4 regions of the Pseudomonas sp. E315 genome follow, and region 1 is predicted to be linked to each of the others. Evidence: riboswitches for the same ligand, from Rfam matches in the RefSeq annotation. Region 1 holds a riboswitch; each other region holds the start of a gene.
The links. A riboswitch is a leader RNA that binds a small molecule or an ion and turns the genes downstream of it on or off. The one in region 1 is predicted to bind cobalamin.
Positions count from the first base shown of each region.

Region 2: it holds a riboswitch for cobalamin, as region 1 does, so the genes downstream of both, ACZRJQ_RS03055 (CbtB domain-containing protein) here and cobW (cobalamin biosynthesis protein CobW) in region 1, are expected to answer to the same signal.
Region 3: it holds a riboswitch for cobalamin, as region 1 does, so the genes downstream of both, ACZRJQ_RS03210 (ABC transporter substrate-binding protein) here and cobW (cobalamin biosynthesis protein CobW) in region 1, are expected to answer to the same signal.
Region 4: it holds a riboswitch for cobalamin, as region 1 does, so the genes downstream of both, cobO (cob(I)yrinic acid a,c-diamide adenosyltransferase) here and cobW (cobalamin biosynthesis protein CobW) in region 1, are expected to answer to the same signal.

Region 1 covers NZ_JBUZPJ010000012.1:151,111-153,306, forward strand. Annotated here, with positions in the region: gene cobW (cobalamin biosynthesis protein CobW) at 1-995, opposite strand, end outside; cobalamin riboswitch at 1,090-1,290, opposite strand; gene ACZRJQ_RS17095 (glycosyltransferase) at 1,377-2,196, shown strand, end outside.
Region 2 covers NZ_JBUZPJ010000001.1:657,579-659,774, reverse strand. Annotated here, with positions in the region: gene ACZRJQ_RS03060 (response regulator) at 105-473, shown strand; cobalamin riboswitch at 526-739, shown strand; gene ACZRJQ_RS03055 (CbtB domain-containing protein) at 838-1,026, shown strand; gene ACZRJQ_RS03050 (CbtA family protein) at 1,039-1,740, shown strand; gene ACZRJQ_RS03045 (cobalamin biosynthesis protein) at 1,737-2,162, shown strand.
Region 3 covers NZ_JBUZPJ010000001.1:695,156-697,351, reverse strand. Annotated here, with positions in the region: gene ACZRJQ_RS03215 (acetyltransferase domain-containing protein) at 1-382, shown strand, start outside; cobalamin riboswitch at 417-610, shown strand; gene ACZRJQ_RS03210 (ABC transporter substrate-binding protein) at 750-1,763, shown strand; gene ACZRJQ_RS03205 (FecCD family ABC transporter permease) at 1,772-2,196, shown strand, end outside.
Region 4 covers NZ_JBUZPJ010000003.1:66,623-68,818, reverse strand. Annotated here, with positions in the region: gene ACZRJQ_RS05715 (PQQ-dependent sugar dehydrogenase) at 1-844, opposite strand, end outside; cobalamin riboswitch at 970-1,212, shown strand; gene cobO (cob(I)yrinic acid a,c-diamide adenosyltransferase) at 1,294-1,905, shown strand; gene ACZRJQ_RS05705 (cobyrinate a,c-diamide synthase) at 1,916-2,196, shown strand, end outside.

The sequences.
Region 1 (2,196 bases):
GTGGTGCGGGGCTCTTCTGCGCGCCACGCGCGGTCAAAGTGCTTGTCGAAACGCGTGCCCACACCTTGAATCAGCAACCGCATCGGTTTACCCGGGATGGCAGCAAAGCCTTTGACCCGCAGAATGCCGTGCTTGACCACCAGTTGAGTCAACGCGTCCATCAATAGCTGCTCTTGCGCCTCAGGCAGCTCAATGGAAATCGAATCAAACGCATCATGGTCGTGATCGTCGTGGTCATCATCGCCATCGTGGTGATGGTCGTGGTGGCTGTGACGGCTGTCGATGTGTTCTTCAGAACTGGCACCCAGGCCCAGCAATACGTCCAGCGGCAAACGACCGCTGCTGGCCTCGATAACTTTCACCGCAGGCGGCAGCTCTTCGGCCACTTCGGCACGTACCTTGGCCAGATCATCAGGGCTGATCAGATCGGCCTTGTTCAGAATGACCAGGTCAGCGCTGGACAGTTGATCAGCGAACAACTCATGCAGAGGCGACTCATGATCCAGATTTGGGTCAAGTTTGCGCTGGGCATCCACTTGATCCGGGAATGCTGCAAAGGTGCCTGCGGCCACAGCCGGGCTGTCGACCACTGTAATCACTGCGTCTACAGTGCATGCGCTGCGGATTTCTGGCCACTGGAACGCTTGAACCAGCGGCTTTGGCAGGGCCAGACCCGAGGTTTCGATCAGGATGTGGTCGATATCGCCACGGCGCGCAACCAGTTCACGCATCACCGGGAAGAATTCTTCCTGAACGGTGCAGCACAAGCAGCCATTGGCCAGCTCATAGACGCGACCATTGGCTTCTTCTTCGGTGCAGCCGATGGAACACTGTTTGAGAATCTCGCCGTCAATGCCCAGCTCGCCGAACTCGTTGACGATGACCGCAATGCGACGGCCCTGTGCGTTGTCCAGCATGTGGCGCAGCAGGGTGGTTTTGCCCGAACCGAGAAAGCCGGTAACGATAGTGACGGGGATTTTGGCCAGTGTTTTCATCGGATGCCCTTTGGCAAAGCGGCGGGCATACGGGACGACTGTCGCAGGCATTCGCGCGCGAGATCTCGCCACCGGATCACCCCGCCCGGTTGAAGTAAAAATCTGTTACGAGGCAGGTCTCCTGGCTTACGGCCTGGGCGTCAGCTAAAAGCTGAGCCCTGCCCGGCGCCTTCCCGCCGAATGGGCAGTGGCATTGCAGGGCAATTGAACCGTTTACAGTTGCGGGGGCAGCCGCGGCATACCGCGTTCCCTTCTTAGCTTCGCGTTGCGAAGAACCTCGAACGCGCAAGGCTACGCAGTGCGTTGTAGCAGGTCAATGTCAGGCGTGCAGGTGTGTGTGCTTTAATTGCCGCCTTTTTAGTACGTCCCAAGGAACTCCCCATGTCGTCCCCTCGCCCAACCCGCGTTCTGATCATTGGTTACGTGTGGCCCGAGCCACGCTCATCGGCGGCGGGTGGGCACATGATGCAAATCATCGAGAGTTTTTTGCAGCAAGGCTGGCAGATCACCTTCAGCAGCCCTGCTGGCATCGGCGAGCACAAGGCCGACTTGGCCTCACTGGGCATTGATGAAGTCACCATTGAGCTTAATAACAGCAGTTTTGACACCTTTATCAGTGAACTGGCCCCGGACGTGGTGTTATTCGACCGCTTCATGATGGAAGAGCAGTTCGGCTGGCGCGTCGAAAAGCACTGCCCACACGCTCTGCGCATCTTGGAAACTTCTGACTTGCAAAGCCTGCGCGATGCTCGCCAGCAGCAACTTAAAGCCCGGCTCAAACACACCGCTGAACAGGACGACTTCAGCAGCCTGTTCGCCCCGGCCCCACGCGAAACCTTTGAACAGATGGCTGGCACCGATCTGGCGCAGCGGGAAATCGCGGCTATTTATCGCAGTGATTTGAACTTAATGATTTCTGAATACGAAATCGACTTGTTGGTTGAGCAGTTCCACGTACCAAAATCGCTGCTGCACTGGTGCCCCCTGATGGTGGATCGCGTGCCTGACACATTCGTGCCCTACGAGCAGCGCCAGCATTTTTTAAGCATCGGTAACTTTCGCCACGCCCCTAACTGGGACGCGGTGTTGTGGATGAAAACCCATATCTGGCCATTGATTCGTCAACAACTGCCCGGCGCACAACTGCATATCTATGGTGCCTACACCCCGCCAAAAGCCACGGCGTTGCACAACCCGGCAC
Region 2 (2,196 bases), on a different contig from region 1:
TTTGCATGACTGCGGGAACTAGTTTGGGTCTATCGTTTACTGATAAAAGAAGTCAGCGAATGACTGGCCCCCACCCGCGCTTAAATTTTTTCGGGATAACCACTATGCCTGCAACACCCTCCACCATCCTTGTCGTTGAAGACGATGCCATTGTTCGTATGCTGATCGTCGATGTCCTGGAAGAGTTGGAGTTCAAGGTGCTGGAAGCTGATGGCAGTGAAACGGCTATACCGCTGTTAGCCGATATCAGCAGCGCCATTGACTTGCTGATGACCGATGTCGGCTTGCCCGGCATGAATGGACGCGAACTGGCAGAGAAAGCGCGTGAGTTACGACCGCTGCTGCCCATTCTGTTTGCCAGCGGCTATGCAGAAAACCTCGAACTGGGCCACAACATGCAAGTGATCGGCAAACCTTTTTCAATTGATCAGTTGCGCGACAAGGTCAAAAACATCTTGTCGGTAGCGGCATAGACTCATTCAAACCAGAGCAGCGCAATTGACGACCCTTTATCAGTCGTGCTCTCCTACACATCTTGTATCAGGTGCCCTTCACAGGGTGAAACGGGAAACCGGTGCGTCAGGCGTTAATCGTCCTGACTAGTCCGGCGCTGCCCCCGCAACGGTAAGCGAGAGAAACATCAAAGCCACTGTGCGCTGCATGGGAAGGTGATGTTTTGAGGCTCAAGTCACTTGAGCCCCTCGCAAGCCCGGAGACCGGCCTGATTACGTCGAAAAACAAACCCGCGGTGGGCGGGCGCTGTTGAACCCTGCGAGCTTCGTTCGTGGGGTTTTCTTGCGCTCTGAATTGCCCGCTGCTTGATCAGAGGGAAGCGCCATGTCAATCAGCACCCGTCAAACCCATACCGCTACGGCCGCATCAACCCAAAGCCAACGCATTGTTGCCGCCGTCAGTGCTGCCGTGCTGGGCGCTTTTCTCGTCTACTTTGCGGGTTTTTCGCACATCGAAGCGGTTCATAACGCCGCACACGACACCCGTCACAGCTCCGCCTTCCCGTGCCATTGAGATCTCACGTCCATGATTAAGCGAATTGCTCAAACGGCAGGCTTTGCGGGTTTGCTGGCAGCCTTGCTGTTGACCTTGTTGCAAAGCCTTTGGGTCGCCCCCCTGATTCTCCAGGCCGAAACCTATGAAACCCCGGCTGGCGCCCACGCGCATGAGCACGACGCGACAGCCGTCCCAGGCCACAGCCATGACGCCGAAGCTTGGGAGCCTGAAGATGGCTGGCAGCGCGTGCTCTCGACCACTGGTGGCAACTTAGTAGTAGCGGTTGGCTTTGCCCTGATGCTGGCGGGGTTTTATACCCTGCGCGCCCCCACCCGCACGTCACAAGGCCTGCTCTGGGGCTTGGCGGGTTACGTCACTTTTTGTTTGGCGCCGACCCTCGGCTTGCCGCCTGAACTACCCGGCACAGCGGCTGCCGACTTGTTACAACGCCAGATCTGGTGGGTGACCACGGCTGCCTCTACCGCCGTGGCGATTGCACTGGTGGTGTTGGGCAAGCATTGGGCGTTGAAAATACTGGGCGTGGTTATTCTGGTCATTCCACACATCATGGGCGCACCACAGCCACTGGAGCACTCAAGCCTGGCCCCCGAAGCGCTGGAAACTCAGTTCAAAATAGCCTCACAACTGACCAACCTTGCGTTCTGGTTGGCCTTGGGCGCTATTAGCGCTTGGTTGTTTAGCCGCAAACCTGCAAGTAACTACTCGGCATGAAACCTGACAGTACAGCGCCAATACTGGTGATTGGCCTGGGCTGTCGACAAGGTTGCAGTGTCGATGACGTGTTGGCGCTGATCGAGCATTCATTGAGCCACGCCGGGATCGCGATAAGTGAACTCTCGGCGATGGCCAGCCTTGATCGCAAAGCCGACGAGCCGGGGCTGACGCAATTGGCCGAACAACTCAATCTTGCGTTTGAAGTGTTCAGTGCCCAACAGCTTGCCCCTTTCGTATCACGCTTGAGCCAACGGTCTGAGCGGGTATTCGAGCAAACGGGGTGTTGGGGCATTGCAGAAAGCACCGCATTAGCCTTGGCCGAGCGCCTGGGCGGCGCGCCGGCGAGGCTATTGATCACACGCCAAAGCACGCCGATGGCAACGTTTGCATTGGCCTGCACTGAGCAAAAAGCGCGATAATCCGCCGCCTCACTATGAGCGTTGTTCAAGAGCA
Region 3 (2,196 bases), on a different contig from region 1:
CGTTACACACACCTTGATGAGCTTTTTCAACATCACCAAGTACCCGCCTTCGCTGCTGTTTTTGGCGTTGACCTTGGGCGTTGGCCTGCTGTTGTTACTGGTTTTTGAGCGCGTTCAACAGCGCCAATGGATCAGCACATTAGCCATTTTTGGTGCCGCGCCGATGTTCTTCTACTTGGTGCACCTGTATGCACTCAAAGTGCTGTATCTGGCGAGCGTGGCGATGTTTGGCTTGAATCAGGTCAGCCACTTTGGTTTCGACAGCATGGGCGCCGTGTGGCTAACCGCCGTTGTACTGGCTGTTGCGCTTTACCTGCCGGTGCGCTGGTTCGCTGCGTTAAAAGCTCGTCGTCGGGATATATCGTGGCTTAAATACTTGTGACCCGGACATTCTTCTCCTCGGGCTGGCGTATTTCGACTAACATGCCGCCGCCGGTCCCCAAACGGGATTAAAAGGGAATCCGAGGCGCTCACTGAGCACCAAACGGAACTGCCCCCGCAACTGTAGATGCCGAGCTTGCTCCTCAACGCCACTGGGTTCACCCCCGGGAAGGCTGGAGCCAGGCGCCGACGCATCAGTCAGGAGACCTGCCGGCCGATACAAACAAACTAACCGGCGGGGTGTCCGGGAAGGCATCTTTGCTGTGCGCGTCACTCAGGTGGCGGGCCTGTACTGTATTGATCGCAGTGCTCAATGATGTGTTTCCAGACCGTACACCCGCTGTGTACGATCAAAAGGAAATTGCATCATGTTGCTGACCCGCATCGTCACCCTTGTCACCGGTCTGGGCTTGTCTGCCTTGGCTCATGCAGCCCCGACTCACTACCCACTGACCCTCGAAAACTGCGGTGCCCCGTTGACCTTTGAGCACGCGCCCGCTCGCGCCGTGACCATTGGCCAGGCCGGGACTGAAATGCTGTATGCCCTGGGTTTGGGTGACAAGCTGGTTGGCACCTCTCTGTGGTTCAACAATGTGTCGGCCCAATACAAGGCGCAAAACGACAAGGTAGAACGTCTCGCCGATAACGATCCCAGTTTTGAAGCCGTGATTGGTAAGCGGCCTGAGCTGGTGGCTGTACAGCTGGAGTGGATGGTCGGCCCGCAAGGTGTGGTGGGCACGCGCGAGCAGTTTCATGAGCTGAAAATCCCGACTTACCTGATGCCTTCCGACTGTGAAGGCAAAGACAATCTAGTGGGCGCTGATGGCACCCGTTTGCAGCCGTTCAGTATTGACAGCATTTACAAAAGCATTAGCCAGCTTGCAGAGATTTTTGACGTGCAGGCCCGCGGCCAACAGCTAAATGCGCAGCTTAAAGCCCGTCTTGAACAATCCATTGCCTCGCTCAAGGGTAAAGACCTGACGCACACCAGCGCCCTATTTTGGTTCTCCAGCGCTGACCTGGATATCGACCCCTATGTCGCAGGGCGTAAGGGCATTGCCGACTTTATGCTCAACACCCTTGGTGTGCGCAACGTCGTGCAGTCCGATGAAGAATGGCCAACCGTGGGCTGGGAAACACTGGCCAAAGCCAACCCGACATTCTTGGTAATCGCACGCATGGATCGCCGTCGCTTCCCGGCGGATGACTACGAGAAAAAGCTCGAATTCCTGCGCACTGACCCCGTGACCCGCAACATGGATGCGGTTAAAAACAACCGCATCATCATTCTCGATGCTGATGCCATGCAGGCCAGCTTGCGGATGTTCGAAGGTTTTGAAACCTTGGCCACCGCCATCAATCACTACGAACAGCCAAAATGACATCACGGTTGATGCTCACACTGCTGGCCTGTATCGCGTTGCTGTTGGCGGTGCTGGCGGGCGTTGCCATTGGTGAAACGCCGATTAAACCCGGCGTGGTGTTACAGGTGCTGGCCAATAAACTATGGGCCGCCGGGCATGTGCTGGACCCTATCGACGAAGGCATCGTCTGGAACTACCGCCTGACTCGGGCCTTGGTGGCAGCCGCCTGCGGTGCAGGGCTGGCCACATGTGGCGTGATTTTGCAGGCCTTGCTGCGTAATCCGTTGGCGGACCCATACCTGTTGGGTATTTCTGCCGGGGCTTCGACGGGTGCCGTTTTGGTGGCGTTGCTGGGGCTGGGGGCCGGCGCCATTTCGCTGTCGGTCGGGGCCTTTTTCGGTGCTGTCGCCGCCTTCGCTTTAGTGTTGCTGTTGGCCCGCATCAGTGGGCC
Region 4 (2,196 bases), on a different contig from region 1:
CGTCGCGCTCGTTGACGGCGGTCCATAATTTGCCGGTTTGGGGCTCCCAGGCCATGCCGTTCGGGTTGCGCAGGCCAGAAGCGAAAATGCGATGGCTGCCGGTCGCCGGGTCGACTTCCCAGATCGCAGCGCGGCCTTGCTCCTGATCCATGCCGTTTTCGCCCACGTTGCTGTTGGAGCCGACCGTGACATAAAGCTTTTTGCCGTCAGGGCTGGCGATGACGTTTTTGGTCCAGTGATGGTTGAGTGGGCCGCCCGGCAAATCGACCACCTTGGTGGGTTGGGCGCTGATCGAGTTCGCCCCGGCCTGATAGGGGAAGCGCAGCAGTTTGTCGGAGTCCGCCACGTATAAGTCGTTGCCCACCAAAGCCATGCCGAACGGCGAGTTGAGGTTGTCGATAAACACTGTGCGGGTTTCAACGACGCCATCGTGGTTGGCGTCGCGCAACAAGGTGATGCGATTGGCGCTGGGCACGCCGGCGCCAGCCTTGCCCATGACTTTTTCCATGACCCAGCCGCGAATCCCTTTGCTGTCATCAGGCTTGGGTGGCGCGTTGGTTTCAGCCACCAACACATCGCCATTGGGTAGTACGTATAGCCAGCGAGGGTGATCAAGGTTTTCAGCGAACGCTGTCACCTGTGTGCCTTGGGCTGCAATCGGTGTGGCGCCCGCGGCCCAGCCAATGGCGGGAGCGATATTGACTGTAGGGATCACCGTTTTGTTGGGTTCGGGCAGCTTGGGGGATGGCCCGGTGCCGTCGCTCACTTGCAGGGTCGAGCTTTCACCGCAGGCGGCTAACCCTGCCGCAAGGACGATGACAACAACGTGCTGGCGCTTGAGCATGTGTATCTCCATGAATAGGTCTTGTCAGTGATAGAGGAGCGTAGTTGCTCAAAGGTTCAGACGTTGCCAGTGAATGACCTCGATCAGTGCCAGCTTTAATTGACGCTCCACCCCCAACCCTCTAACCTTCGCCGCTTGTTTCAGGTGCTCTGTGGCCAAAGGTCGACAGGGTGAAACAGGGAAGCCGGTGAGGGCGCGTTTGACCCACACAACCGCTTGATCCCGGCGCTGCCCCCGCAACGGTAAATGAATAAAAACCACGCCAAGTGCCACTGTGTTACTGCACGGGAAGGCGCGTGGTCAGGGCTGCTCCGTAAGGGGGTCGCTCGTTCATGAGCCCGGAGACCGGCCTGATCCATCCAACACTTCGCGGCGGGCGAGGGTGTGCTGTTGTCTATAAATGTCCCCCGCCTCCCGTTTGCATCATCGAGCCCCAACGGAGAGCTGCCATGAACGAATCCCCTGAACGTGACGAACGACATCAAGCGCGCATGCTGCGCAAAAAAGCCGTTATGGACGAGCGCATTGCCAGCTCACCTAACGAGTGCGGCTTGCTCCTGGTATTGACCGGCAACGGTAAAGGTAAAAGCAGCTCGGCGTTTGGCATGTTGGCCCGTGCGATGGGGCACGGCATGCAGTGCGGCGTTGTGCAGTTCATTAAGGGGCGCAACAGCACGGGCGAAGAAATCTTCTTCCGTCGCTTCCCAGAACAAGTTCGCTATCACGTCATGGGCGAAGGTTTTACGTGGGAAACTCAGGACCGCCAGCGCGATATCGCTGCGGCCCAAGCAGCATGGGAAGTGTCCCGCGAGATGCTGTGCGACCCCTCTATTGGGTTGGTGGTGCTCGATGAGCTGAATATCGCGCTCAAGCACGGCTACCTCGACCTTGAGCAAGTGCTGAGTGACCTGCAAGCCCGCCCGCCGATGCAGCACGTGTTGGTGACAGGCCGTGGCGCTAAACCCGAAATGATTGATCTGGCCGATACCGTGACCGAAATGAACGTGGTCAAGCACGCGTTTCAGGCCGGAATTAAAGCCCAAAAAGGCATCGAATTGTGAGTGTTAAAGCATGAGAGAGTCGCGTCATTGCCCGGCGGTTTTGATCGCCGCACCGGCTTCCGGTCAGGGCAAGACCACTGTTACCGCAGCCTTGGCCCGATTGCACCGCAATCAAGGGCGCAAGGTGCGGGTGTTTAAATGTGGCCCGGATTTTCTCGACCCCATGATTCTTGAGCGCGCCAGCGGTGCGCCGGTGTATCAGGTGGATTTGTGGATGGTGGGCGCCGATGAAAGCCGCCGTCTGCTGTGGGAGGCCGCTGCCCAAGCGGACTTGATTTTGATCGAAGGGGT